DNA from 3 places in the Granulicatella sp. zg-ZJ genome. Region 2 is predicted to be linked to each of the others. Evidence: predicted binding sites of a transcription regulator. Region 2 holds the regulator's gene; each other region holds the start of a gene.
The links. Region 2 encodes Rex, which represses fermentation and respiration genes when NADH is low (regulators of the CRP and FNR family bind a similar motif). Its sites were predicted from a motif close to TTGTGAANTANTTCACAA; they were not measured.
Positions count from the first base shown of each region.

Region 1: the regulator Rex is predicted to act here: its motif matches at 2,909-2,926, upstream of pflB (formate C-acetyltransferase).
Region 3: the regulator Rex is predicted to act here: its motif matches at 3,071-3,088, upstream of GMA11_RS07085 (nitronate monooxygenase).

Region 1 covers NZ_WNJY01000041.1:3,262-8,539, reverse strand. Annotated here, with positions in the region: gene pflA (pyruvate formate-lyase-activating protein) at 1-493, opposite strand, end outside; gene pflB (formate C-acetyltransferase) at 591-2,900, opposite strand; tRNA gene GMA11_RS08730 (tRNA-Arg) at 3,171-3,242, shown strand; gene GMA11_RS08725 (ZmpA/ZmpB/ZmpC family metallo-endopeptidase) at 3,436-5,278, opposite strand, start outside.
Region 2 covers NZ_WNJY01000030.1:13,469-18,746, forward strand. Annotated here, with positions in the region: gene GMA11_RS07935 (ABC-F family ATP-binding cassette domain-containing protein) at 1-322, opposite strand, end outside; gene metG (methionine--tRNA ligase) at 384-2,399, opposite strand; gene GMA11_RS07945 (redox-sensing transcriptional repressor Rex) at 2,421-3,056, opposite strand; gene GMA11_RS07950 (glucose-6-phosphate isomerase) at 3,323-4,666, opposite strand; gene GMA11_RS07955 (CvfD/Ygs/GSP13 family RNA-binding post-transcriptional regulator) at 4,680-5,060, opposite strand; gene GMA11_RS07960 (peptidylprolyl isomerase) at 5,071-5,278, opposite strand, start outside.
Region 3 covers NZ_WNJY01000023.1:16,792-22,069, forward strand. Annotated here, with positions in the region: gene GMA11_RS07080 (McrB family protein) at 1-1,657, opposite strand, end outside; gene GMA11_RS07085 (nitronate monooxygenase) at 2,080-2,982, opposite strand; gene GMA11_RS07090 (TetR/AcrR family transcriptional regulator C-terminal domain-containing protein) at 3,120-3,467, opposite strand; gene GMA11_RS09360 (DUF5960 family protein) at 3,593-3,739, shown strand; gene GMA11_RS07095 (MazG-like family protein) at 4,128-4,442, opposite strand; gene GMA11_RS07100 (recombinase family protein) at 5,125-5,278, opposite strand, start outside.

The DNA of each region.
Region 1 (5,278 bases), on a different contig from region 2:
TTACCTCAGACAAATATGTTGCCGCATCTAAAATATTTTGATTACTTCGTCCTGTTAATATTTTATGCTCTTCGTCATCAATTTGCTTAATATCCAATAGAATCAAATCTGTATATTTTAATAATTCATTAAATTTTGAAAAAAATGGCTCATCAAATGTGAATGGAGCTGCACAAGAATCTAATGTCGTATGGACACCTTTTTCTTTTGCCAATTTAAAAAATTCAATTAAAAAATCAATTTGAATTAAAGGTTCTCCGCCACTAACCGTGATACCCCCTCGTTCTCCCCAAAACTCTTTATACTTTAATGCTTCATTCAATAAATCTTCTGCCGTCCACTCACGTCCTCCTTGACCTAGCCGCCAAGTATCTGGATTATGACAAAATTGACATCTCAAATGACACCCTTGCATAAAAACTACAAAACGAATACCAGGACCATCAACAGAACCAAAACTCTCTGTTGAATGAACCCTTCCTAAAACAGTCATGCGCTTACCTCCTTTTTCTTTGATTTCTTTACAATTAGTTTATCATAATAAACAGAAAAGCTGCAAGAAAGACTTACAGCTTTTCATCACACACAGATTAGAATTGATTGTGAATAACACGATTTAAAATATCTGCAATTTGTGCTTTTGTTGCTTTATTTAAGTACAATGCATATCCAGATACACGTAATACAGCATGTGGATTTTCTTCTGGATGTTCTAAAATTTCAATTAGTTTTTCACGATTTAATACGTTAACGTTTAAGTGATGTCCACCTTTCACAAAGTATCCATCTAACATTGTTGCTAAATTCGCACGACGATCACTATCATCACGTCCTAACGCTTTTGGATGAATAGCAAATGTATATGAACTACCGTCTTTTGCATCATCAAATGGAATTTTCGCAACTGATGATAGTGCAGCTAAAGCACCTGATTTAACAGAATTATATTGAGGGTTAGCTCCTGGTGCGATTGGTGTCCATGGTTCACGGTATCCTACGATTTCTGGGTTAGAACCTGTGAATACATTTCCTAAAGATTTTCCATAAACAATATTTGATGTAATTGTTAAAATAGATGTTGTTACCTCTGCATTACGGTATGTTGGTAATTTACGTAAACGTTCCATGAAATCATGTAAGAAGTTTGTTACTAATGAGTCAACACGATCATCATTATTACCAAATGTTGGGAATTGTTCTCCTTCTACAACATAATCTACTGGGAAACCTGTTTCATCACGAATAATACGGATTTTTGAGTATTTAACAGCTGATAACATATCTCCTACTAACGCTAATCCTGCAATACCTGTTGCAAAGTAACGATGTGGATGTGTATCTAATAAAGCCATTTGACTTGATTCATACGCATAACGGTCATGAGAACGATGAATAATGTTCAATGCACGCATATACGTTTTAGCTGTCCAATCCAATACTTTATCTAATTTTTCCATCAATTCATCATAATCTAAGTAATCTGAAGTAATTGGTTCTAAACCTTCGATAACTTGATCGCGTGTTTTTTCATCAATACCACCTGATACAGCATATAATAATGCTTTTGGTCCAGAGAAACGTGCTCCAAAGTATTGATGCTCTAATCCCATAACAGATGGAGATACACAACATGCAATCGCAGCATCAGTTGAACCTAATCTCATACTCATAACAGCATCATTTTCATATTGAATAGCAGATGTATCAATAGATACTTGTGCACAATATTGACGATAAGCCAATGGTAATTTTTCGTTATAGAAAATTGTCAAGTTTGGTTCTGGTGACTCACCCATTGTATACAATGTATGTAAGCAACGGAATGCTGTTTTTGTTACTAATGAACGTCCATCATTATTCATACCTGCAATAGATAATGTTACCCATGTTGGCATACCAGAGAACACATCATTAAAATCAGGCGTACGTGCAAAACGAATCATACGTAATTTCATTACAAAATGATCAATAAATTCTTGTGCTTCTTGCTCTGTAATTAAACCAGCTTGTAAATCACGTTCAATATAAATATCAAAGAATGCATCCATACGTCCTAGTGATGTTGCCGCACCATTTGTTTGTTTTGCTGCTGCTAAGAATGCTAAATAAGTCCATTGAATAGCTTCTTGTGCTGTTTGAGCAGGACGACGTAAATCAAATCCGTGTAAATCCCCTAATTTGATTAAGTCATTTAAAGCACGATATTGTTTTGAAACTTCTTCACGTAATTGCATTTCTTCATCAGTGTAAGTTTCTTTTTCAAGATTTTTCCAATCTTGATATTTTTGTTTCATTAAGAAATCTACACCATACAACGCAACACGACGATAGTCACCAATAATACGTCCACGACCATAAGCATCTGGCAGACCTGTAATGATTTTGTTACGACGTGCTCTACGAATAGAATCATCATAAACATCAAATACACCTTGGTTATGTGTTTGTACCCAATCTGTAAAGATTGATTCTACTTCTTTATCTAAACTATAACCGTACGCTTCTAAGGCTTGTTTTGCCATACGCACACCACCAAAAGGATTTAAACCTTGTTTTAATGGTTTGTCTGTTTGTAAACCAATAATTTTTTCGTAATCTTTTAATTCATCACTAATGTAGGCTTTATCGTAAGCTAAAATCGTTGATACGACTTTTTCTTCCATATCTGCAACGCCATTTTCAACTTCTTTAGCAAGTAAATCTTGGAATACTTTATTTAATTTTTTTGTGCCCTCTGTTGCTTCTGCTAAGAAAGACTCGTCCCCTTTATATTCTGTATAGTTATCACGAATAAATTGTGCAACATCAATATTTTCTTTCCAAGCTGTTCCTTTAAAACCAGCCCATTGTTTATCTTCAAATCCAGCTAACAATTCTTTTGTTGTTTGTGCCATTTTCATTCTCCTTCTTGTGATGTTTTTAACAAAAGTATATTACTTATTGATACAGTTATTGTATCACAATTAGTACAGCTATGTAAAATAAAATCAAGTCTTTTATCTATTAAAAACATATATTTTTTTAGCTTTTTATAAAAAATATAAAAAGTATGATAAATCTGTCACAATTTTTTGTAACAGTTCTATAAACAAAAAACAACCTGTTATATAACGCTTAAATATTTTTAACTTGAATTTACTATAAAAATTCAGTAAACTGATACTAGTCTAGCACCATTAGTGTAATGGATATCACGTAAGATTCCGGTTCTTAAAATGGGGGTTCGATTCCCTCATGGTGCGTAAAAAACATTGATAAATCGATGTTTTATCCAATTAAAATCTTCTTTTAAAAATAGGTACCTTTATTCTTTTAAGTTTAATACATATTATATATCTCTACTTTGTACCAACATAACTTTTAACTTTACTCTAAAAGAAAAGAAATGTACCAAATGGTTACTCCACTTGATACACATCATTTTCATCATCTAAACTAATCTTCTTTTTTTACTCTAATTATATACAATAGCCAACTAGTAAATAAAGACAACCAACCTATCTCTATTGGGATATTTTTAGTACTTGTTTTTGGTAATATTTTATCTTTAGATACTTCTTGTTCAACATTTTTTATTATTTTTTTGTTTAAATAAATTTCCTTTTTATTAGACAATACAACTGAAGCGATACTCTCCATAGATACTACTTTTTTTGTTCCAATTCGTACTTTTTCAATTACAGGTTGAATGATAACTTCTTCTTTTTCTACACCATTAACAATATAAATGCGTTTTTTACCAACTTTCCCTACTTGTTCTACAATTCTTGTTCCAATAGTCAAAGTATTATCTTCAATCGTTTCAATCGTAAATGGTATATTTTCAATTATTTCCGATTGGTCTTTAAGTTTTGTCCCCCTATATATAACAGTCGGTACCATTGCTTTTATCACTTCTTCGGTGACAAAAGGTTCTCCAAAAGCAACACCTTTTTTAAAATGTTGTACTTTTCTCACGCGTTTTAGTCCGACTTGTCCTTCTTCCGTGCGTACTTCATCTATATACATTGTCGCATCTGCTTCTTCTTTTATCGTAACTGGAATGTCCTCTTCTGTTTCTGTAACAGTTTCACTGTCAATTGGTTTTGTCCCCCTATATATAACAGTCGGTACCATTGCTTTTATCACTTCTTCGGTGACAAAAGGTTCTCCAAAAGCAACGCCTTTTTTAAAATGTTGTACTTTTCTCACGCGTTTTAGTCCGACTTGTCCTTCTTCCGTGCGTACTTCATCTATATACATTGTCGCATCTGCTTCTTCTTTTATCGTAACTGGAATGTCCTCTTCTGTTTCTGTAACAGTTTCACTGTCAATTGGTTTTGTCCCCCTATATATAACAGTCGGTACCATTGCTTTTATCACTTCTTCGGTGACAACAGGTTCTCCAAAAGCAACGCCTTTTTTAAAATGTTGTACTTTTCTCACACGTTTTAGTCCGACTTGCCCTTCTTCCGTTCGTACTTCATCTGTATACATTGTCGCATCTGCTTCTTCTTTTATCGTAACTGGAATGTCTTCTTCTGTTTCTGTAACAGTTTCACTGTCAATTGGTTTTGTCCCCCTATATATAACAGTCGGTACCATTGCTTTTATCACTTCTTCGGTGACAACAGGTTCTCCAAAAGCAATGCCTTTTTTAAAATGTTGTACTTTTCTTACCCGTTTTAGTCCTGCTTGCCCTTCTTCCGTGCGTACTTCATCTGTATACATTGTCGCATCTGCTTCTTCTTTTATCGTAACTGGAATGTCCTCTTCTGTTTCTGTAACAGTTTCACTGTCAATTGGTTTTGTCCCCCTATATATAACAGTCGGTACCATTGCTTTTATCACTTCTTCGGTGACAACAGGTTCTCCAAAAGCAACGCCTTTTTTAAAATGTTGTACTTTTCTCACACGTTTTAGTCCGACTTGTCCTTCTTCCGTGCGTACTTCATCTGTATACATTGTCGCATCTGCTTCTTCTTTTATCGTAACTGGAATGTCCTCTTCTGTTTCTGTAACAGTTTCACTGTCAATTGGTTTTGTTCCTCTATATATAACAGTAGGTACCATTGCTTTTTCAACTTTAGAAACGATGATTGGCTCTCCTAATCGCACTCCGTTTTCGGTTGTCCATATTTTTGTAATAAGCTTTACACCTAATTCCCCAACCTCTGTTCTTGTTTCATCTTCCCAAAGGTTTGCGTCTTCACGGTGAGTAATCGTAATCGGAATATCTTCACGAGTTTCTTCAATGTCTTTGCCGTAAACGGTTTCTTTGTAGATAGTATTTCTAAAA
Region 2 (5,278 bases):
GTGTCAAAACAGCCTGCTCATATTGTTTAACCACTTGTAATAAAGGTGCATCTCCATTATAAACCGCTTCAAAAACCGTATCCTGCTCAGATAAAAATGGGTTTTGCTTTAAATAACCAATTCTAAAGTCATTGGCACATTCAATCTCTCCACTATCTGCTACATCTTCTCTACTTAAAATAGACATCAAAGAACTTTTTCCAGTTCCGTTTTGTCCAATTAGTCCTATATGTTCACCTTCACGAATATGAAATGAAACACCATTTAATAAAGTTTTAATGCCATATGTTTTATGTAAATCAATTACTTTAAAATCTTTCATGATAACTCCTAATCAAAAGAACAGCGTTAAACCGAGTTCGGTTTAACGCTGCATTTACTCATTATGCTACTGTTGAACCAATTTGTGATTCTTCTGGAGCAAAAACAACTTGTAGTTGACCGTCTTTCTCAGCAGATAAAATCATACCTTGACTAATATGCCCTCTTAGTTTACGTGGTTTTAAATTTGCAACAATCACAACTTTTTTCCCTATAAACTCTTCAGGATTTGGATACCATTGCGCAATACCAGATAGTATTTGACGATGTCCTCCTTTATCACCTGCATCTAGTCTGAATTTTAATAGTTTATCAGCGCCCTCAACACGTAAACAATCAACAACTTGCGCGACTTTTAATTCAATTTTATCAAAATCTTCATAAACAATCGCATCTTTTTGACAACTTAATTCTGTTTTTTCAGGTTCAAAAACCTCTACCTCTTCTTTTACTGGTGCTCCTGCTGCCATACGTTCTTTAATATACGCAACTTCTATATCCATATCTAAACGTGGGAAAATCGGTTCTCCTTTTTCCACAACTTTTGTGTTGACTGGAATAACACCAAATGTGTGCATAGACGGATAATCTTTTAATGTTTCATTTTCAATACATAGTTGCTCAAAAATACGTTTTGGTGTATCTACTAAAAATGGTTGTAAAGAAACAGCAATAATACGTAAACTTTCTGCTAAATAGTTCATTGTACGTGCCAATTCCTCTTGTCTTGTGTCGTCTTTTACTGCTGCCCATGGTGTTGTTTCGTCAATATATTTATTTGTACGAGAAACAAATTTCCAAATAGCTGTTAATGCCACTGAAAATTGCATATTATCCATTGCTTGTTCGACTTCATCAATCATATCTTTTGACGCTTGTATCAGTTCTGAATCATAATTAGAAACAGGTTGTGTAAAACTTGGAATCACACCGCCACAATATTTATTGATCATCGCAATCGTACGATTTAATAAATTCCCCAAATCATTTGCTAAGTCATAGTTAATACGTTCTACAAAAGATTCTGGTGTAAAAATACCGTCTGAACCAAATGGTACTTCACGTAATAAATAATAGCGCAACGCGTCTAATCCATAACGTTCAATTAATGTATTTGGATCAACAACATTTCCTTTTGATTTAGACATTTTCCCGTCTTTCATCAATAACCAACCGTGTGCAAAAATTTTCTTAGGTAATGGTAAATCAAGTGCCATTAACATAATCGGCCAATAAATCGTATGGAAACGAACAATTTCTTTTCCAATAAAATGCACATCTGCTGGCCAATATTTGTTAAAGAGTGTTTCATCATCTGAACCATATCCTAAAGCCGTAATATAGTTTGATAATGCATCAATCCATACGTAAATAACATGTTTTGGATCATTTGGTACTTTAATACCCCAATCAAACGATGTACGCGATACCGCTAAATCTTCTAAACCCGGTTTAATAAAATTGTTAACCATCTCATTACGACGTGATTCTGGTTGAATGAAATCTGGGTGTTCTTCATAATATGCCAATAATCTATCTGCATATTTACTCATTCTAAAGAAATAGGATTCTTCTTTCACAAGTTGTACTTCATGACCGCTCGGCGCAATACCACCAATCATTTTTCCGTTTTCATCACGAAACACTTCTTGTAATTGTGATTCTGTAAAATATTCCTCATCAGATACAGAATACCACCCTTCGTACTCACCTAAATAAATATCTCCATTATCAACTAATTTTTGGAAGATTTTTTGAACAGATTCTTTATGTCTTGTCTGTGTCGTACGAATAAAATCGTTATAAGAAATATCCAATAATTCCCACAACGATTTAATACCATGAATAATATTATCTACAAATTCTATTTCAGTAACTCCAGACTCTTGCGCTTTTTGCTGGATTTTTTGTCCGTGCTCATCTGTTCCTGTTAAAAAATAAGTATCAAATCCTTGTAATTTTTTATAACGTATCATTGCATCACTTGCAACCGTTGTATAAGCATGCCCTATATGCAGATTCCCACTCGGATAATAAATAGGCGTTGTTAAATAAAAAGTTTTCTTGTCTTTTGCCATACGATTCCTCCTTATTTTATATTATTCAACATTATCCAAGAAATAAATCAATGTTTGTAATTCATTTGTTAAGTCAACATTTTGTACACGTACACCTTCTGGCACAGATAAACGTAGTGGTGTAAAGTTTAAAATCCCTTTTACACCTGCTTTTACGGCTATTTCTGCTGTTTCTTGAGCAACAGTTTGTGGTACCGTTAAAATGATAATATCAATTTTTTGTATTTTTAACTGCTTTTCCATATCATTCATATCATATATAGGTACACCACTTTGAATTGTACCAACAATGTCTTTTGACACATCGAACGCTGCACTAATACGCACACTATTACTTTGTTGGAAATTATAATTTAACAACGCATGTCCTAAATTCCCAACACCAACAAGCGCCACATGTGCCAGTCGATCTTGATTTAATGTTTTATTGAAAAAGGCTAATAAAGCCTCAACATCATACCCATACCCTCGTTTTCCAAGTTCTCCAAAATGTGAAAAATCACGGCGTATAGTCGCACTATCTACTTTAATAATCTCACTTAATTCAGCAGATGAGATTCTTGTTTTACCAGAGTCTAATAATAACTGTAAGTAACGATGATACAAAGGTAAACGTTTAACCGTAGCATTTGGAATTTTACTTATATTTTCACTCATCTCAATGCCCTCGTTTTCTTAAATATTCTATATTGATATTACTATACTTTAGTGAAAAAAACTACAAAAAGAAATCAATTTGTCTAATTATAACAAATAAATTCACTCATATCTATTCCATATATACGAATATCAACATGAATGCGAACAAATAATGTACAAAACGTTTGTCCTTTATAAAAAGAATACTAATGTGCATGGTACCAGACATCATATCAAATGAAAAAAGGTAGTAAAAACGAATTTTCCACTACCTTTGTTCTATTTTATAATTTTTGTTCTAATTCTGCTTTTAAATCTTCAAAACCAGGTTTCCCTAATAATGCAAACATATTTTTCTTATACGCTTCAACTCCTGGTTGGTCAAATGGATTAACACCATTTAAATAACCTGAAATAGCCACCGCAATTTCAAAGAAATACATCAAATATCCTAATGTATAAGCACTTGTATCTGGAATTGTAACCAATAGGTTTGGAACACCTCCGTCAGTATGAGCCAATAATGTACCCTCATAAGCTTTTGTATTCACAAAGTCTACTTCTTTTCCTTGCAAATAACCTAATCCATCTAAATCTTCTTCGGTTACTGGGATTGTAACAGATCGTCTTGGTTTATCTACTTTAATAACTGTTTCAAACAAGTTACGTTGTCCCTCTTGAATGTATTGTCCCAATGAATGTAAATCTGTTGAGAAGTTTGCACTAGATGGGTAAATACCTTTTTGGTCTTTCCCTTCTGACTCACCAAATAATTGTTTCCACCATTCAGAGAAATATTGTAAACTTGGTTCATAGTTAATTAATAACTCTGTCACTTTACCTTTACGGTATAAAATATTACGAATTGCTGCATATTGATACGCTTCATTTGTTTCTAAAGCATCCTCTTGATAATCTAACATTGCTTGCTTAGCACCAGACATCAGTCCGTCAATATCAGCACCTGTCACAGCTATTGGTAATAATCCCACAGGCGTTAGAACTGTGAAACGTCCACCTACACTATCCGGAATAACAAATGTTTTATAACCTTCTGCATCAGCTTCATGTTTCAATGCACCACGTGCGGCATCCGTTGTAGCATAAATGCGTTTTTTTGCTTCTTCTTGTCCATATTTTTTTATCAATAACTCTTTAAATACACGGAAAGCAATCGCTGGTTCGGTTGTTGTACCAGATTTAGAAATCACATTCACAGAAAAATCTCTATCACCAATAATATCAATTAAGTCATATAAATAGGTTGAACTAATACTATTTCCTGCAAAGAATACTTGTGGTGTTTTACGGTTCGGGTCTAAATTATAAAAACTGTGATTTAAGAAATCAATGGCTGCTTTAGCACCTAGATATGAACCTCCAATACCAATCACAACTAAAACATCTGAATCCGATTGAATTTTTTTAGCAGCTTCTTTAATACGTGCAAATTCTTCTTTATCGTATGTTTCTGGTAAATCCACCCAACCTGTAAAATCAAAACCTGCACCTGTTTTTTCACGTAAATCTCTATTCGCTGTTGATACAGCTGATTGTAAATAACGTAATTCATGCCCTCCAAAGAAAGAGAGTGCTTTTTTATAATCAAATGTTATATGTTTTCCCATGTTTCTACCTCCATTATTCTTGATGTGTCTGTTGATTGATTAACTCCTGAGCTTCATCAATCCATTCAGGTAATTTTTGACGCAGTGTTTCAAATCCTAATTGATTAGTATAAACATCACGCCGTCTTTTCTTTCGTACCACTTGCTTAGGAACCGGAATTTTTTCTAACGCACGTAACGACAAACTGATTTTCTTCGTATATTCATCAACATCAATGACCATGGCACGTACCGTTTGCCCCAAAGTCAAAAAACCTTGTACATTTTGTATATATCCATGTGTACATTCTGAAATATGAATTAAACCTTGTTCGTCCTGACCAAGACTAACAAAAATTCCATAAGGCTGAACCCCTGTTACTGTCCCTTCTATAATGTCACCAATTTTATACATAGGCAACACCTTATAATTCTTCAATAGATAAAATGGCAATATCTTCTAAAGGTCTATCTTGAGCACCTGTTTTTGCTTGTTCAATAGCATACACAACATCCATGCCACTTTTCACTTGCCCAAAAACAGTATGTCTTTGATCTAACCAAGGTGTCCCACCATTTTTAGCGTATTCTTCAATCGCTTCTTTTGGCCAACCTCCTTTTTCTAATTGTGAT
Region 3 (5,278 bases), on a different contig from region 2:
CATAGATTTCAGCAAGATTAGCACATGTAGATTTCCCACCCAGTTCAAGTATCATCTTGAACATTTTTAGGCTATCTTTATTTGTAACATCCGGATTATTAAGCAATTCGGTCCACTTCTCTTTTGTGATTCCCGGATCATATTCTTCTAAACTTGGCCAGTATGTAACGTCGTCAGCTTTCTTGCCAATTAGTTCTAACCACATCTTTTTCAATTCTGGTAAAACACTCGATTTAATCTCGATACCAGATCCCATTGGACTCCACTGCTGGTCAGGAAGTGTAGTTTTAAGGTCATCCTGCATCAACATTGATTCTGTATCATAATCTTGAATCCAGTCATATTCTGTATCTATGTGATTAGATTTAACTCCTGCTTCAGCTTTTTCAGGATCGTAGTGATCTGCTTCATAAGCGCCTTTCACTACATATCCATGAGCAAGAATTCCTCTAGGTTTAGAACCTGTCTTAATCAAGAAAATCTCATCACCAACAGTAGGTTGCTTACTTGCACAAGTCCAAGACTCAACAAATTTGTTTCCAAGCTTTGTATCTTTACACCATGTTTTGTAGTTTGTCCAATTCCAGCTTGCAGGATTCCATGTTAACAGCCATGCACGGCCAGTTGATTGTGTAGAGAATTTTCCAATGACATGCTCGTAATATGGAATGATCTTCTTTACTGCGGCCATTACATCAGTGTCATATTGTTCGTTTGTTTTACCCTCTGCTGACTCAACATAAACACAAAGTTGAACCTTTCGAATTTCACCTAAATCAATCTTTGCTTTGATCTGATCTACCGAGTCTGTAATGATTGCTGGATTTCCCCACTCGTCACTTCCAGACACATAAACCATTCCATCTTCTTTCGGAATATCTAAATGAGAATGGTATAATGCCATCGTTTTCTTATCAGTGCCATCATTCTTTATTTCCAAACTAATGCGGTATCTTGTCATACCATTGTCTTTCTCAACAAACAAAGAAATACTAGTAGGATTAGCTGCGTAATCCTTATATTTTATCTGCGCCCAGAGATATTTTCTAGTCTTCGTGTTTGAGCCATCCAGCCAAGAAATAGGCAAACATTTATCCAAGCCGAACAATTGCTCGCAACTCGCTGCCATCTTTTTCATTTCAGCAACCGCTGCCTGTCCTTTTTCTTTAACCTTAAGTAGTCTATCCTTTTCTACTGGATCAACGCCGACTGCCTCTGGATTTGAATATGGAACTTCCTGGTTATTCCCCAAGTAATCCAATACTCCTTTGTAATCGATATCAATTGCTACCATTTTCTTTATCACCTCTTGGTACTGCTTCTCAACAAAGAAAAATAATTCTTCCATTGTCATTTGGAGACCGTTTATATCAAACTTATCTGACATACTTAATACCGTAGGATACATTTTATCAGGAAACTCATCCATCATTGAAAGTCGTCTTGAAGTAGAATCAACCGTTGAATCCGCTCTCAAATAATTCTGTATATGCTTTTCATTATCGGAATTAACCCACCATAGCACTCTAACAGAATCAACTTTATTTATTATCAATGATTGAGCTTTCTTTACTATATCCGACTTCTTAAAGAATATATCTTCACGTGTCGCACTCGATTTCATCGTATACTGTTCCGCTGCTAATAACGCTGCCACAATCCAGACCGCATCATTAACACTGTATTTATTCTCAGTATCATTATTAGTTACCTGAATACACACTAACACTAAATTATATTATAAACCAAATGAGTAATATTTCCAATTCGTTTTGAATATGTCCCCAAGTAGTTGATAAGATCGATAAAAACTAAGGCTTTTCCAGATTCATTTCTTTCGTTTAGCGATAGAACTCAGAAAAGCCTTTGATTTCAATAGGTTTTCTTACTTAGATGTGCTTATTTTTGACAGTAATACGACCGCCTCCACATGTGCCTAGCAAACTTCCCATACTAGAGAACGAAAGTGGCAGCTTGGCTTTGAAATTATATTATTGAATGAAATACAGTTACAAATACATCGAACACCAGTATACACTAAAAGCCTATTCAGAATCTGACTAGGCTTGATTTTTTTTATTAAAATTTAAATTGACTAGCTCTTACAAGTTCAACCTTAGCACCCTCAATCACTTCACTAAGGATAGATTCGACAGATTTAATTTCAGTGATAAGTGGTACAATTTGTCCTGCCATTACTGCACCTTCCACCATATCTCCATCAATCATAGCCTTTTTAAGAGAACTTTCAGCTACTGTACGAAGAAGTTCCGCAGCAACTTCCTTAGTATTATTTGCTTCAATTTCAATCATTTCATCTGAAAGTTTATTTTTAATTTGGCAACAAGGCTCATCTGTGGAATAACCTGTAATAACCGTTGACATATCACCTGCATTAATTAAAGCTTTTTTAACATTTGGATGAACTGAAGCTTCTTCCGCAGCCATAAAGATTGTTCCCATTTCAATACCTTCTGCTCCAAGAGCAATCGCAGCCGCGAAACCACGTCCATCCGCAATACCACCTGATGCAACAACTGGCACACTCAATACATCCGTAGCTTGTGGAACAAGAACAGTGGTGGCTTCAACTATAGTATGACCTCCACCTTCCCATCCTTTAACTATGATCAAATCAGCTCCACCTTTTTCAGCAGCAATTGCATCAGCAATAGTTGAAGCCTTCAAAATTATTTTACATCCCGCATCATGCCAAAGTTTAAAATAATGAAGACAAATTTGTTCATCTACATTAATCAGTGTATCTGCATATATAACTGGTGTTTTTATTTCAGAAATCAACTTAGTTAAACGATCAAGGTTCTCAGGTATAAGAACTGTATTGATACCAAACGGTTTATCTGTCGATTTTCGAGTTTCCTCAACCTGTTCTTTAACAAACTCATCTGGAGCAAAACCTACGCCTAGAACTCCTAGGCCTCCAGCATTAGAAACCGCAGCAACCAATGGTGCTGTTGAAATTCAAGCCATAGGCCCTTGAATAATAGGCTTTTCAATATTAAGTACTTCACAAACACGATTAGACATATAAAGTCTCCTTTATTTTTATTTGTGATTAGTGTAACAAAATAAAAAAAGTGATTAAAGACAAAACCGCTTTATTTGTCGACCAAAATCCGCTCAAAACCATTACTCATAGATGTAGCTATCATCTCAACCACCTCTTCTGCTGTATGACTCTCATAATTTTCAATCCACCAACTGACTGTAGATAATACACTAGAAGCATAGAGTTTGCAAAAAAGTGACATTTTTTCTTTATTAACTTTAGGATATTTTTGAGAAAAAGTGAGCGCAATCTCTTCTTCAATTTGTGCTTGCATCATACGATAAGGAGAATATCCCTCTAATTTTAACTGAAAAATAACTTTAATTAATTTAGATTGCTTAGCCATTTCATCAAAATAAGTTACTGTCTTATCAATATCAAAATATTTTGGGCTCACTGTTTAATGTAAGATAGTTATATACTGAAAAATAAACTCATCACAGATAGATTGAATAGGTTACACTAAACTAGACAAAAATTATAAAGTGTTCTACACTGAACTAAAGAAAAGAGGAATCCCTTATGTCTAGAAAACCATACCTTAAACTGAATAAAGAAAATGCCAAGAACAATCGGAACCACTACTATCTATTCAGCGTTGAGCCTATCGAGAACAACAAACTCATCAGAAAATATGTCTACCTAAAGACTGTTTGCTCTACAAACTAAAAAAACGATTCTTTTGGTATCAATATTGAAAAATATGAGTTTTTTAATGATTTGTTAAGATACCTTATTTTTCATTTTATTTAGTCTATAAGCATACTTTTTCAGCGAGTTCCTAAAATGCTTCTCTCCCAAACTTCTTATTACTTTTCATCTACCACTCCTAACAAATGTAAATATTTAACTTTCAGATAATGTGTTTTCATTTTGAACACTGCTTTTCTAATCATTTTCTATATTATAATGTCTTAGAAGACGAGATATTATCATTGTTTAATTGTGATTCTTATGAAAATATTTTAAAACCGCATGTAGCTAAAAATAGTTACATGCGGTTACTTCATACGTAAAGTATTTTCTAACTATCCACTATAGTTGAAAATAACCTACTTTACACTTTCTTGGCCGGAGTGGATAATTTTGAACCATTTTCATTATAGATTCTTTTTTCATTGACTACAATTTTTTCAATGATTGCAGTTTCAAGATCTACATTGAGAATTTCAGAAATACCAAGTAAAAAAATAGCTACATCTGCTAATTCCTCTGCAATATTTGAAACATCATCCTTCAAATATGCCTGAAATAATTCATTAACCTCTCCATATAAACATAGTAACTCAAATTTAATATCTGTAGTATTAAAGCCTTTCATTTTTTTATTTTCTAAAATCTTCTTTTGGCAATCTTTTAATGACGTAATCATATTATACAATCCTTTCAACTTTTATAAATTTATCATACAATATTTTGTCCTCTTTGGAAACTTTATGTGCTACCTCTATAAAACCTACGTTTCGTTGTGATAGATATCCCCTTATATCCCTAGTTGTTTGTTCGTCAATCATTGAATTAACCTCATCCACTAACAAAAATTTAGAAGACAATAGCACCCCTCGAGCAAGTGCTACTCTTTGCTTTTCTTCCCTAGATATATTGAATATATTAACATATTTAAAAATTGTATCAAAAACAGTTCTCACACTTCTCTAGACCAAACCTTTCTAGAGTTTCATTTATAAAAACAGGGGGGTACATTTATTCCCATAAGCCCCTTGTCTATGGAAACAAACCCGTACCCACTAGGGTTTATGGGAATAAATAATTCTACCATCAAGCTTTCAATCCCACCACTTCAACTTCAACTCTCACTCTGATACTTACCCACCATACGACAAAACACCTTGATGTCAAGGCGTTTTACTATCCCTTTCGTTCAAAGGATTCTAAGATTTTACGAGCAGAGCTACGCACTCCACATGAACTGATCGTACAGGTATGTTCGAACACTAACTTGTAGGTTCAAAAGAATATACCACTCCATTTTATTATATCATAAAATCAACACATCTTAACCCAATAAAAAAGCACCTCAATACGGAGATGCCTCACTTTTTATACCGCTTCAATTTCATTATTTCACCTGATTTTAACGTAATTTCCACATCATCATTACCAACCACTACTTTATCAATTAACTTCCTTACAATCGCTTCATCATATTCCGTCACTAGCGTTGACTGTTGCTCTAGATGTTTTTTT